DNA from 4 places in the Paenibacillus sp. 2RAB27 genome. Region 1 is predicted to be linked to each of the others. Evidence: predicted binding sites of a transcription regulator. Region 1 holds the regulator's gene; each other region holds the start of a gene.
What was found. The regulator LexA, encoded in region 1, represses DNA repair genes until DNA is damaged. The targets are predictions, from matches to a motif close to CGAACATATGTTCG.

Region 2: addB (helicase-exonuclease AddAB subunit AddB) is a predicted target of LexA. The motif match lies at 2,540-2,553, and genes of this name have one in related genera.
Region 3: recA (recombinase RecA) is a predicted target of LexA. The motif match lies at 1,955-1,968, and genes of this name have one in related genera.
Region 4: AB4114_RS23175 (YolD-like family protein) is a predicted target of LexA. The motif match lies at 2,266-2,279, and genes of this name have one in related genera.

The regions. Positions count from the first base shown of each region.
Region 1 covers NZ_JBFRGR010000001.1:83,278-86,956, forward strand. Annotated here, with positions in the region: gene AB4114_RS00405 (HAD family hydrolase) at 1-525, opposite strand, end outside; gene AB4114_RS00410 (DUF896 domain-containing protein) at 567-752, opposite strand; gene AB4114_RS00415 (LysM peptidoglycan-binding domain-containing protein) at 897-1,298, opposite strand; gene lexA (transcriptional repressor LexA) at 1,444-2,061, shown strand; gene AB4114_RS00425 (aminopeptidase) at 2,132-3,370, opposite strand.
Region 2 covers NZ_JBFRGR010000017.1:9,118-12,796, forward strand. Annotated here, with positions in the region: gene addB (helicase-exonuclease AddAB subunit AddB) at 1-2,392, opposite strand, end outside; gene AB4114_RS21470 (class I SAM-dependent rRNA methyltransferase) at 2,998-3,679, opposite strand, start outside.
Region 3 covers NZ_JBFRGR010000044.1:14,334-18,012, reverse strand. Annotated here, with positions in the region: gene pgsA (CDP-diacylglycerol--glycerol-3-phosphate 3-phosphatidyltransferase) at 1-532, shown strand, start outside; gene AB4114_RS31765 (competence/damage-inducible protein A) at 618-1,868, shown strand; gene recA (recombinase RecA) at 2,038-3,081, shown strand; gene AB4114_RS31755 (regulatory protein RecX) at 3,157-3,679, shown strand, end outside.
Region 4 covers NZ_JBFRGR010000019.1:92,989-96,667, forward strand. Annotated here, with positions in the region: gene coaD (pantetheine-phosphate adenylyltransferase) at 1-78, opposite strand, end outside; partial or broken gene rsmD (16S rRNA (guanine(966)-N(2))-methyltransferase RsmD) at 84-665, opposite strand; gene sda (sporulation histidine kinase inhibitor Sda) at 1,560-1,703, shown strand; gene AB4114_RS23175 (YolD-like family protein) at 1,862-2,239, opposite strand; gene AB4114_RS23180 (hypothetical protein) at 2,535-2,993, shown strand; gene AB4114_RS23185 (hypothetical protein) at 3,437-3,583, opposite strand; gene AB4114_RS23190 (ATP-dependent DNA ligase) at 3,595-3,679, opposite strand, start outside.

The DNA.
Region 1 (3,679 bases):
AGAAGCAATCTCAGGAACCCCTGCTAATTTCTCTTTCTGCAAATCCGGCGAGCCATTCGTTAAAAGAAGAAGCTTGTATTTGCCTTTCAACTCGTCTAGTACGCGGAATGTTTCTTCATATACATAGGGACGACTGCGGCGTTCGGCTGCAAACAATTCACCTAGCTTGAACCCTAACTCACGATCTTCGATCCCTAGTCCTGCAAGTCCTCTAGTCCATGATTCTGTGCGATAGCCAGGTGCTAGCTTCTCTAATTTACGGAAGTTTTCGTCCTCACCTTGCGTGAAATTGGCCCACAGTCCTTCAAACGGGTTAATCCCAATCATTTTGGTAAATGGGAACGTCTCGAATGATTCATATAAACTCCTTGCTTCCTTTCGAACAGATGCTTCTAATTCCTCTGGGTTCAACCCATTGACTTGCTTCGCTGCTTCTGCGCATGTTGCAGCAAAAGCTTCCTCCACACTACGATCGTCCCATAACAGCGTATCATCCAAATCAAATAGCACAGCTTTCAACGTCATCATTCATTTCCCCTTTGAATGTAGTATCTATGTGTGTAGGCTTATTTCTCTTCGTCAGTAAACTTAATGGAATCTAGTTGAACCTTTAGGTTCCCCCTGAAGGCATTAATATAGATTTTCCTTAGCTCATTTCGCTCATCAATCTCTGCATCCGTTAGGCCAACTGTCTTCGCCTTTCGAGCTAGTTCATTGATTCGCTCAATCGTCTTATCCATGCTGTCACTCATTGTAATCCTCCCAGTCAAAATTTCAATATGAGTATTACTTTGCCATCACCGAATAGGATTGTCAAGGATACAAAGCAAAGAGACATAGCAACAGACGGCTATGTCTTAAACAAACATCTATATAGTGAACTAAGAATTATTTCATTAAGGTAGTAATAGAACTTGCCCCTCTTGCAGTGAACTGTTCGTTAAGTGATTAAATGCTTTCAATTTTTCGACGTAGGAACGCGTGTTCTCACCCTTCTTTTTGTGAGTTTCTGCAATTCCCCATAGCGTATCACCACTTTGAATAACAACTTTCTCGTTTTGAGTATCTTTCGCTAATGGTTGCGCGGAAGTGATTGGTGTAGACACGGTAACAGTACCATCACCTGCATAGGCTTGTACGATCGCACCGAACGACAACACTGTTCCAAGAATTACTGCTATCAGTATGAAACGAAGAAGTAGCTTCGCATAACCGCGTTTAATCGTCATCCCTTTGGATGCATGAGCAGTACCCCGAAGTGTTGTTGTTCCGTTAGATTGTGAATAAGCCATATACATAAAATTCATCCCCCAAACATTTGTTCTGATATTAGAATAACACGAACACATGTTTGAGTCAACCGTTTTTCGAACTTATGTTTGTACGAACTCGGGTTCTATGTTATACTTTGGGTAATGATTCCCAGTATTGGAGTGATATCTTATGAGTAAAATTTCGCAGCGTCAACAAGCAATAATGGAATTCATTAAGAACGAAGTGAAAGATAAAGGTTACCCGCCTTCCGTTCGAGAAATCGGCGAAGCAGTTGGACTAGCCTCTAGTTCTACTGTGCATGGCCATTTGGAACGTCTTGAGAAAAAAGGCATGATTCGTCGAGATCCAACCAAACCGCGTGCAATTGAAATTCTAGGGCTTGATGGTGCTGAATCCCAATTCGCCGTCTCCGTCGCTCGTGTTCCCCTTGTTGGTAAAGTAACGGCTGGTGTTCCTATTACTGCCACTGAGAATATCGAAGATTATTTCCCTCTTCCTTCAAGCATGGTTGGTGATAACAACGTGTTCATGCTTAGCATTATGGGTGACAGTATGATTGAAGCTGGTATTCATAATGGCGACTATGTCATCGTTAAACAGCAACAAACAGCGAATAACGGTGATATCGTTGTCGCAATGACAGAAGATGATGAAGCTACAGTTAAGCGTTTCTACAAGGAGAAGGATCATATTCGCCTACAACCGGAGAACTCCGCTTTACAACCAATTTTATTGAAAAATGTAACGATCCTTGGTCGTGTCATTGGTTTATTCCGAGATATGTAAGAACGGCAGACACCACAAAAAAGCAAGGCTCCCAAAGTGGATTTACACTTGAGAGCCTTGCTTTTTGCATTTAAAACGTCAATACCCAGTTCCCCGCACGGAAGATCGGTTCGATCGTCCCATCTGCAAGTTCACCATCGATTTCAAGCTCAGCAGAACCAATCATGAAATCCACATGAATCAAGGAGCTATTCCCTCCGCGAGCCTTCAACTCTTCATTCGATAACTTGGTGCCATCCTTCAAATTAATCGGATAGCAGCTACCCAGCGCTAAGTGACAGGAAGCATTCTCGTCGATGCCTGTGTTGTAGAAAATACGATTTAAATTGGAAATCGGGGAATCAAACGGCACGAGTGCAACCTCACCTAAATACCTCGCGCCTTCATCCATATCAAGTAATCGTGCCAAATGGTCATAACCAACTTCCGCTTGGAAGTCCACAACCTTGCCCGCTTCGAATGTAAAGGTAAACCGGTCCACTAAGGCACCATTAATATTCAAAGGCATTGTACTCGCTACCGTACCACTAACACCTGTTCGGTTTGGGATGGTGAACACTTCCTCCGTTGGCATATTCGCTACATAACGGATACCGCGAGCGTTCACATTATCCCCACCTAGCCAAATGTGTCCTTCTGGCAGTTCAACACGCAAATCCGTACCCGTTGCTCGATAACGTAGAGCTTTATAGCTTCTTTCATTCAATAAGCTATGTGTGGCCTTCAGCGTATCCAAATGGGACTGCCAAGCTGCTACGGGGTTCTCTTCATATACACGGTTAATTTGGAAAATAGCATCCCACATCGCAGGAATACGCTGCTCCTCTGGCAAATCCGCATACACAATCGAAGCCCAAGCTTCAGTTGGTGCTTTAATTAAACACCAGCTAAATTCACCCGTACGCACATAGTGCTGATACTTGGCTCTTGCCGTTGATGCGGCTTTGGAAGCTCTTGAAATCAGACTGGCATCAATGCCATCGTACAGATTCGGATTCGGTACCTTAATGTTCAATAAGGCCCCTCCGTTTTCAACAAAACGTTCAAGCATCGTCGTATACCACTCCGGGTAGTAGTCCATTGAATCTTCTGATGCATAATCAAATTTATTTCGCGTAACGACATCATCCTGCCAATGCACATGGACAAAGTTTGCGCCAGCCTCATACGCCTTCTGAACGATTAATCTTGTTAAATCCAATGTTTCTATGGGAGCTTCAACCAACAAATCTTGGCCTTTATTCAAGTTAACCCCGATTCGAATCACTAACTCTGCATACTTTTCTAAATTTCGATTGAAATTGTCCATAGTTCAATTAGTCTCCTTCGCGTTAAAAAGCCCATCAGTTCATTCTATGCGTGACCGACGGGCGTTAAGTATCTAGTTGTCCTTCTTATCATACAATACCCCCTTAGAGGTTGGCAATGTAGCATGAACAGCATTCGATAAGGAGATTTAAGGAGATTTCTGTCAAAGCCGCTCGTGGATACGTGTTATGAACTTCGGGAATGTCAACATTCTTTGTGGAAGAGAGTGGTACGAACGCGTATTCTCGTCACACAGTCGTTTTTAGCAGAGGTGTAGCTTAGATTGGCTAGTGTAATGCTGCACAAACTT
Region 2 (3,679 bases), on a different contig from region 1:
GCTGACCATATAACATTTTGCTCGTAGAGGTGGTAAGCCCCTTCTCTTTGTTTGTATATTGCAACGCCATTACCAGCGATTGTAGTTTCGTCTGCCAAACGGGTTGTTCCGCGTACCAATTGTACGCATCCCACCATAGCTCAGATATTCGGCCACCCAGCATCCAATGCTTCATACGAACAGCCAAATAGGAGATCGCCTGTGTCGGATGCGACAGATAGGCAGCTTGCTCACTTTCGGGGGCTTCCGCTGAAGGTTCTGCCAGAAGTAGAGGTTCTTCCGTTCCTGGAAAAAGCTGTCGCATCTGTCTGATCAACTCCGAAGGCAACAACGATTTCCCCTCTTCATCTGCTAACGGATAACTCATCCAAAGCCGCTTGCCTGGTACAGTCAACGATGTATAGACGATAAATTGCTCATCCAACAGCTTTCGACGGCTTCCATCTGCCATTGGTAATCCGGAGTCCATTAGAACACTGCGTTCTGCTTCTGTGAGCACACCTTTTTCAGCCATCTGAGCAGGAATAACCCCGTCATTTACACCTAAAATATACGCATACCGAATCCCGCTTGAGCGAGTTCGATCCATACTTCCGATCAACAATTGATCCATCGATGGCGGAACTAACCCCAGCTTCATGCTCTCCATTCCTGTTTCAATCAGGCCGTTAAACAGCTCTAAGGAAAGTTCATCATCGCCCATGGTTTCCACCAATTGATCCAGCATATCCATGACACTGTTCCACATTTGACCGTGCTCGCGAGCCATTTCTGGCTTACCATCACGTGTTGCTTGCTGTGTCCATGCTTCTAATTTCTCTGGCGCTTGAACGGTTACCAATAGCTCATAAACAGCTTCGACCTGAGCTTTGACCGAACGCGCTTGTGACAGGCGATTGGATAATGCAAGCAATGGACCAACAACCCACGATTTGCTCGTATTTAAAGCTTGAAGCTCCGCTGTTTGTTCATTTACCCCATCTTCTGCTTGCTCCAAATTGGCACGAAACTTATACGTCCATGGCTTGCCATCCGTCCATCTATAACCTTGAATCCCGAATGCAAGTACATAATTCTCTAATTTATCTAGCTCAGTCCTTTGCGTTGTCGCATCAAGAGGCAGCAGTAAGTCCGTTTTGATACAACGGAAAACGGCATCATAATGCCAATTATGCTGTATAACCTCGAGCGCAGAGCGAATGAATTCCACGAGTGGATGATGCAGCACTGAGCGCTTCTGATCGAAAAAGTGAGGGATCTCATAATCGGTAAGCACCATGTTTAACAGATCTTGATACCCTTCCATATTCCGCACCATGATGGCCATTTCACGCCAGCGCACACCATGCTCCCGAACTAACTGAAGCATGTCACGAACTGCACCTTCAACCTCTGCACGACGATGCACAGCTTCCCTAATAACGAGCTGGTCGCCAATCTTCTCTCCTGGAGAAGGCTTATATTTCGGTGCTCCACCTCCTATTCGACGATCAAAATTCTGCTCCAAATAGGCAAGTGCTGGACTATCCTCATATCGTGGAGAACGCTCTTGATCGAGATGTAGAACTTCAGCCGCATCAAGTCCAAGCTGCCATATCATATCTTGCAAACGTACCATCGTCGTAGCTGTGGGATGAAATAAATCCAATTCATCAGGGGTATCCCCCGCCTGCAGCTCGCGATCCAGACATAACGTAATCGTTACTTGCTTACAAGCAGCAAATAGCGCACCAAGCACCTTGAATTCTTGAGGTGTAAAGCCATGAAATCCATCAATCCAAACTGACGCTGAACGCAAATAAACCGAGTTCGGGACTTGCTCTGCGAGCAGCGTCAAGTAATCTTCGCCGTCCAAATACTGCCTCGCAAGTTCTGACTCAAATTGGCGATACACGAGTTGGATATCATGCATTTTGTCCCTTAGTAAGCCGTGTTCACCAAGGTTCGTTACTCGTTTATTTTCATGCGCTTCCAGCTGTTCTGCCGTCACACAATAGCGTTTCATTTCCGTAAAAAGCTGATTCAGTCGATCTACAAAGCCCATTTGCTCAGCAGAATGACCAAAGAGCCGGAGTTTATCCTTGTATTTATGTAAAATGCTCGTTAACAACAGTTTCTTTCCTGTATCATCTATAGGCAGCCGCGCCGTCCCGCCTTCTTCTTGCATAACGCGCCATGCTAATCGGTGAAAACTTAACACTTGCGCGCGGATCATACCTCGAATACTTGGATCCGATACCAGTGCATGCTCAGCTTGAAATGTAGCTTGTTCAGGAACAAGCAAAATCAACGGATCACCTTCGGGTGCCGATGCCAGCTGCTGTTTCATTTCCGTTAGACAGCGTTCACTCTTGCCGCTTCCGGCTCTACCAATCACGAATCGAATGGACATTCAGGACCTCCTAACACTTTCCGTCGGAAAGCTTGCTTCGTAAGCAATTCTCGTATTCAATCTCTCTATTCTATCATATTTTTAGTGATGAGTCGGCGTGGTAGATGATGGAGGGGGATCTCAGGAGTTTAATCGGCGATCGATATGCGAACGTATATTCTATTAGTATAACATGGAACGCAAAAAACGAAAAGGAATCGTCTATGAAACTATTGTAACTCGATCTTTATAAAATACACTACTAGCACTACTTCACTCCTGATCACAATAGCGCTTCGCTGGTAGTTGCTTAGTCCGATATCTCCGAACTAAAACAAGATTTACTTGTAATAACAGTCCAGTAGTCCGATTCTGCCGAATTATTTACCTTTTATCGCTGTGTGACAGTTGTTTGTGGTGATTTAGTTAGGCTTTTTAGGACTAAAATATATTTTTTGAAACAGACAGCGGGATTAAATCGGCATTTTTGGACTAATAGGTGCAGAGGAGTAATCAGAACCTATACTAGTAGAAAAATCGGACACTTTTGAGGTAAATCGACTATGATTCCCCGCATACACAACAAAAAAGCAAAGCCAGATTAACCGACTTTGCTCACTTCACCTTTATTTGCTGCGCACTTCAAAAATCGCAAACTTCAAATAATGTCCTTCATCCACGCCAAGAATACGCGGGTGGTCCATCCCTGCACCACGGAACTCAATTAAGCGTAGTAGCTTACCTGCATCCGTTGCTGCTGCATGAATCGTTTCAAGGAATAGCTCAGGATGCATGTGATACGAGCAGCTTGCTGTGACGAGATAGCCCCCTTCATTCACAAGCTTCATTCCATGCAAGTTGATGTCCTTATAGCCGCGGCAAGCTCCTTCCACCGCACTTTTGGTTTTGGCGAAGGCTGGTGGATCTAGAATAACCACGTCCCAAGTACGCCCACCTGTACCAACAGGCTTCGAGGTGTCTATCTTAGCTTGTCCAGCAGCACCAGCCACAGAGCGAAGCTTGCGCTCATCCAAGCCCTTCACCTGCGTACGCAAGTACTCAAACGCATCCGCGACGACGAATTCGACACGATCCTCGAAGCCATTCAAAGCAACGTTAGTTCGCGCGCTTTCAATCGCGTGCTCGGAAATATCAAGGCACGTAACTTTTTTCGCTCCAAATTGACAAGCATTCAGTGTGAAGCTTCCCGTATGAGAGAAACACTCCAGCACAGAAGCGCCGTCCCACAGAGGAAATGTAACAACTTTGCCATTAGCGTTCACCGGGAGCATTTGCGTTACGCCGTTC
Region 3 (3,679 bases), on a different contig from region 1:
CATGTTCTTTTTGTTGATTAAGGTAAAATTTCCTCAAATACGGATAGAGGAGTTTAGCATAACGTATAATCAAATTATTGCTGCTTTAATTTTTATTATTGCTGCGAGTACAGATAGCTTAGATGGTTACATTGCTAGGAAACGTAATCTTGTTACGAATTTGGGCAAGCTTTTGGATCCATTGGCAGACAAGCTGCTTGTTACCGCTGTACTTGTTTCATTAGTAGAAATGGATAAAGTTGATGCTTGGATCGTTATTGTCATTATTAGCAGAGAATGGGCTGTGACTGGACTTCGTCAAATTGCCCTCTTAGAGGGTACAGTCATGGCGGCCAGCAAATGGGGCAAAGCGAAGACCGCGGCTCAAATTACAGCCATCATTGCACTGCTGATTAATAATTTTCCATTTACGTTTCTAGATTTTCGCTTTGATGTTATAGCTAGTTGGGCTGCAGCAATTATTACCGTTTATTCAGGTGTGGAATATTTCGTTAAAAATAAACATGTCATAGACTTTTCTGAAAAGTCATAGTTCCATTAAACTTTACCTCTAAACGCGGTCGATCAATAACGAGCGATCACGTTAGAGGTTTTCTCATTTTAAGGAGGGTGCATAAATGAAAGCAGAAATCATTGCGGTAGGAACAGAACTGTTGCTTGGTCAAATCGTGAATACCAATGCGCAGTTTATTTCTAGAGAATGTGCAGCACTAGGGATTGATATGTACTTTCAAACGGTTGTTGGAGATAATGAGCAGCGCTTGTTGGACAGCCTTCGATTAGCTGCTTCTCGAGCTGATGTTGTGATCTGTACAGGAGGATTAGGGCCAACGCAGGATGATCTGACTAAGGATGTATTAGCTACACTGACTGGCCGTAATCTGGTGCTTCACGAGCCTTCTATGGAGGCTATTTCTGAGATGTTTGCTTCTAGAGGGATTCATATGGTGGAAAGCAATCGTCGTCAAGCGCTTATGCTAGAAGGAAGCGATCCCTTACATAACGAGACAGGTTTGGCTGTTGGAAATGCGCTCACATTCGAGGGGGCACATTTCGTGCTTTTACCGGGACCTCCGAAAGAAATGAAGCCGATGTTTACCAAATATGCGATGCCTTGGCTTCAATTACGAATGACAAATGAAGTTCCGCTGTATTCGAAAATGTTGAAGTTTGCAGGCATAGGTGAGTCCAATTTGGAGCATCAGTTGTTAGATTTGATTCAATCACAGACTGACCCGACAATTGCTCCTTACGCCAAAGAAGCTGAAGTAACAATACGATTAACAACGCGTGCCCATGCGGCAGCAGAAGGCGAGCTGAAGCTGGAAGCGACGGAAGCCGAAATTAAGAAGCGCCTTGGTGAGTATCTATATGCGGATCAGGACGTCCCTATTGAAACGGTAGTCTTGCAATTGCTGGCAGCCCGCAAGAAGACGTTAACAGTCGCTGAGAGCTGTACGGGAGGTTTGCTCAGTGATTTAATAACGACAGTACCAGGTAGCTCAGAAACTTTCTTAGGCGGGATTATCGTTTACTCAAACGCGTTAAAACATAAGCTGCTCGGTGTGCCAATGGATATTTTGGAGGGGGAAGGTGCTCCGGGTGCTGTTAGCAGCGAAACAGCGGTCATTTTAGCCGAACAGTTGCTAGTTAGGACTGGTAGTGACTTTGGCATCTCCGTGACCGGTGTGGCGGGTCCAAGCCCGTCTGAAGGGAAGCCTGTAGGGCTGGTCTATGTGGGATTAGCACAAAAGCATGCGAAGACGGAAGTGTTTACTCTCCAACTTTCAGGCAATAGGGAGTCAATTAAATTAAGAGCTGCTAAACGTGCACTCTATCAATTATGGAAACAGTTGAAAGAAAACTAGAAATCCTCTATAATCAGAGTTAGTTAACGGAAGAACCGTAGCAAAGCGATAACTTTGTTACGGTTTTTTGTTTGTTCGCAAAAAAACGAATGTATGTTCGAAAAAATGCTTGGCAAACATGCCAAAACAAGTTATCATATACCTATAATGATAGAAGGAAGTGGTCGTTTTGTCAGATCGTCGTGCCGCGCTAGATAATGCATTACGTCAAATTGAGAAACAGTTCGGAAAAGGCTCCATTATGAAACTTGGAGAATCTACTCATATGCAAGTTGAAACGATTTCTTCGGGCGCACTTGCTCTGGATATCGCACTTGGAATAGGTGGATTCCCACGCGGAAGAATTATTGAAGTTTACGGACCAGAGTCATCAGGTAAAACAACTGTAGCTTTACATGCGATTGCTGAAGTTCAAAGAGTGGGTGGACAAGCTGCCTTTATCGATGCGGAGCATGCGTTAGATCCTTCTTATGCAAGCAAGCTTGGAATTAATATAGATGAATTATTGCTTTCACAACCAGATACAGGTGAGCAAGCACTTGAAATCGCTGAAGCGCTTGTTCGTAGTGGTGCGGTAGATATTATTGTTATCGACTCCGTTGCAGCACTAGTACCGAAAGCAGAAATTGAAGGCGACATGGGGGATTCTCACGTAGGTCTTCAAGCACGTTTGATGTCACAAGCGCTTCGTAAGCTGTCTGGTGCAATCAATAAATCTAAAGTTATCGCTATCTTCATCAACCAATTGCGTGAAAAGGTTGGCGTTATGTTCGGAAATCCAGAGACTACTCCGGGTGGACGTGCATTGAAGTTCTACTCTTCCGTTCGATTGGATGTTCGTCGTATTGAAACGATCAAGCAAGGCAATGACATGGTTGGTAACCGTACGAGAATTAAGGTTGTTAAGAATAAAGTAGCACCTCCATTTAAACAAGCTGAAGTCGATATTATGTACGGTGAAGGTATCTCACGCGAAGGTAGCATTATTGATATCGGAACTGAGCTGGATATCGTGAATAAGAGCGGCGCTTGGTATTCGTATGAAGGTGAGCGTCTTGGCCAAGGACGTGAGAACGCGAAGCAATTCTTGAAAGATAACAAAGCGATCTCCGAAACGATTGAGCTAAGAATTAGAGAAAATAGTAATTTGATTAAAGTTGTTGGTCCGAACACGGATGAAGAAGAAGACGAGTTGGAAACAGCTTTTGAATAGGTTTGAAAAATAGGATGGATGAAGCACCTTAACCTTGTGTTGGGGTGTTTTTTCTTCATTTGGGGGATTGTTGAGATGAATCACGAAGAGGAAGAATTACAAGTAATAACCAAAGTGGAAAAACAAAAACAAGGAAGACATCGCTATAACATTTATCTGAATGAGGAGTACGCTTTTTCTGTTCATGAAGATATTCTGATCAAGCATCGTTTGAACAAAGGAGAATCCCTATATCAGCAAGCGATTGAAGCTATCATTTTAGATGAAGAGCGAAATATGGCCTATGTAAAAGCTCTCCATATGGTAGGGAGACGTCCGCATTCCCTATCTGAGGTGAAACGTAAATTGAAAGAGAAAGGTTTTGAAGCGCCTATTATTGATTGGGCGAGTGACAAGCTAATTGAAAATAAATACGTCAATGATGAAGAATTCGCTAAGATGTGGACGGACAACCGAGTAATTTCTCAACGCAAAGGACGTAATCTGATTCGACAAGAACTTCAACAAAAAGGGATTCATCAAGATGTGGTTAAAAGTACCATGGAGTTGATTAATCCAGAGGATGAGTATGTCGGGGCACTGAAAATAGCGAGAACGA
Region 4 (3,679 bases), on a different contig from region 1:
ACCATAGGTAACCGGGTCAAAGCTACCTGGATATACTGCAACTGTAATACCGTGTTCTTGCCTCATCATGCTGTGCATCTCCTTCAATTACTGAGTCCTATGGATGTATTGTCGCGTTTAAATATGGTAACAGCTGTATCTCCATAGTCTGCTCTACGTAGCTGCTTGAAGCCCCCTATGGTTTCTAACAATACATCCTTAGCATCGTGCTCGACCACGATCGTCGCGTCCGGTTCCACAATAGCTTGTTCCTCCATCGTCGTCATCAGCTCAGCGATCCCTTTCATCCGGTATGGTGGATCGAGGAATACAAGTTGGAACTTCTCTGCCCGCTTCGCCAGTACCTTCAACGCTCTCGCCGCATCCGTACGGTAAATCTCCACCTGATCCTTCACTTTGGCGACTTCAACATTGTGCCCAATGGTGTCAATGCTTTTCTTCTCGATATCAATAAAAACAGCCTTATCCATCCCACGGCTCAGCGCTTCAATCCCTAGCCCACCCGTGCCGGCAAACAGATCGAGCACCTGCCCTCCATCGAAATAAGGTCCGATCATACTGAAGATCGCTTCCTTCACTTTATCAGTTGTTGGTCGTGTACTTGTACCGGGTACAGCCTTTAACGACCTGCCTTTGGCCGTGCCTGAAATCACTCTCATCTGTGCGTTTCCCTTCCATGCTGGTTCATTCTTTTGCTATCGTACCACAAGCACTAATCTGACACAAAAAATTTATCCCTGCGATGTATAAAATTACCGTAAAGCGGTCATCCTTGAACTATCGACATCAGAGAATGTCGTAGACAACCGCGGAGAAGGCTTACGTTTCCCCATAAGCTCTTCATCCGGTTTCTCCTCTCCCATGAGGCGGCTGCGCAAGCAGTCGCCGTTATTATTTTATAGGACAGTTTTCTTAAACCCTTACTCTATAAGGGTTTATTTGACTATAACAGCGTCAATATTGCATATAGCACAGATAGTACAATTTTATCTTGGGGACGGTTTGGGGACGAAAATTTTCAAAGTATAAAATACAGCATCAAATGTATTCCTAACACACCCTACTATATTCGGTTAAAAAACTGTACTAAAAAGATCCAATAAATAAACAAGACCTCATTTTTTCAGTCAGCATGGATGACAAAATCTTCTCCTTGAATCCGCCTCTTTCAACAATTTTCTTTAGTCGAATCTGTTCAAAACCCTCTAAGTTCATCCCTTTGTATCTTCCTTCGCATAAATTACTTCTATATATATCACTAATTCTTCAACTTCATCATTCGATGATTACACTCTTCTAACTCTTCTTGAAGTTTTGGATTAACTCTTTTCTATATTCTTCTAGTTGGAGGACCATGTTTTCATATGTACAACCTAATTTCTCGATGATCTGCGGAATCTTATCTCTTATAAGCTTGTTATATACTTTCATTTCAAACGATTTAGTACCTTTTGTCGAATAATGTAACCCAATATATTCCAAATGGTCCATAATACCTAAGGTGAGGGTTTGAATCCCATTCGCTACAGGGAGATGTAATATTGAGATACACCTTGAATTTGAGTGACGACGCTTTACTTTCAGCCTACAAAGATGCTCATATAATGAATCTAAGTGAAGAGTTTATTGAATTACTTGAAAAAGAGTTGATTCACAGAGGCATTGCTTTTATACGACCATCAAATGAAGAGAAAGAATACTAATAGCTAGTTAAAATGATGGGCGAATGGGATCTAACCCTTCACCAGAAAAAGCCCTGCTAGTTTTTCGCTAGCAGGGTTATAGCTGAAATAAAAAAAGCCCAAGGGATGCTCCCTCAGGCGAGTTAAACAAATGATTCTGCACTAATTTAAATAAAATCTTATGGATCTACCATTTCATCTTCAGTCCACTCTTTGCTCAACTCTGCTTTCAAAACATCCTTATAACAAATCCATTGCCAATCCTCTACTCCATTAAAAGGATCAACCGAATCTATACGAAATTCTGACTGTTTACTCCGAGTGACAATACCAGTAATCATTCTTGGTTGATATTCATTAAATAATGTAATTAGAATAGTTTTTTTGTACATCTGAGACTGACTCAGACTCGCTGATATTTCGTAAACCTCTTGCTCATCAAGAATCGGTTTGGAAATACGCTTAATCTCTTTCTGCTGCAGACGAATAGCATCTTTAAACTCTGGACCAATGAAGCGTGAAGATTCCCATATCCCGTTATTATTAATTTTACTCATATTAACCGCCCTTTCAATATATAAAAAGAACATTTGTTCTTATTGTATACTGACGACGTATTAACGATGCAAGCATTTTTTGAACATAGGTTCAATTACAAAAAACCGAAGGCTAACTTTCCCTCAGGCCAACAATGGTTATTAAACGAGCAGTTTAACGCAACTTTGGTCTACTTCATGCGTTTTAACATATAGATAACCCAAAACACCCACTATCTGGAATATCTACTTATCGGAGGCTTGAGGATGACAAGTGAACAACACATGCCAAAGATAATAAAAAGGAGATAAAACAATGAGACGTTCCATTCTTATCTTTTTGATATTGTTCATTACCTTTTTAACAAGCTGTTCACCGAAAGCAGATAATCGCTTTAATGATAATGATATTAAGATTAGTTTGTTAAATCAGGAGATAAATGATGAATATAGAACTTATTTAATTGAAGTAAAGAATACAGGTATATTAGAGATTAAATATTTAAATTTTTATTTGTATTATCCTATAATCTTGGCAAACGGCTCAAAAGGAAGTCCTTTTAAAATTGAAGGAAAGACTGACATTAGTAAACCAATAAAACTTAAATCAGGAGAGAAAATTACATACACTATTTTTGCACCGATAAAAGAGGTGTTTGGAAATTCAACTTTATTAGATTTTGATAATCCAAGTGTTGAGCTGAATGGATTAGTACAACAAGGGAAAGAGGAAATTCCATTTGGAATGAGTGGAGGATATTTAAATATGAAGTAATATTGTTCTTAACTCGAAAAGGAGTGAGAATTATGTAAAACTCCGTATTCAAGAATCAGGTCCATTCGGCTCATTTATTGAGTTAACGTAAGAACGATAGCTTAATCAATCAATGGCAGTTCGAAATCATTGAACTTTATGAATATTAAAACAATTGCCAAGTCGGAAAATGATTTGTACCGGAAGCATTGGACAAAACAAAAGCCCTGAGGGAAAATATCCCTTAGGGCTTTTTCTTTAGTGTTTACTTACCCTTTTTTCTACTTTTACCATGATTCGGTTTATTATCGTCTTGGTCTTTAGCATGATTCTCTTGTTGCTGGTTTTGCTGGTTTGTTTCTGGTCGTATAGTCATGGATATTGCCCACCCATCAGAGTAATTTAAAAACATAATTATTGTACTCATCTATGGAGTAATATAAGCAACCACTTTGTGCTAAGAGCTAAATATCATCAATTAACAAATATGCTTCCATATCTGTATCAAAAACTATTACCTGTCCACCATCGCCATAAACCATGTCATTCACTTCTGTATGGCTCAGCGTCTTCTCTTCCCCTGTCTCCTTATGCTTGACACGATATTTCATACAATCATCCCCTAAACAATAAACTCCTCAAACACTGGTAGCCGCATTGCACCTGACTTATACCAATCCCTATACTTCACCTTGCAGCGCACTACC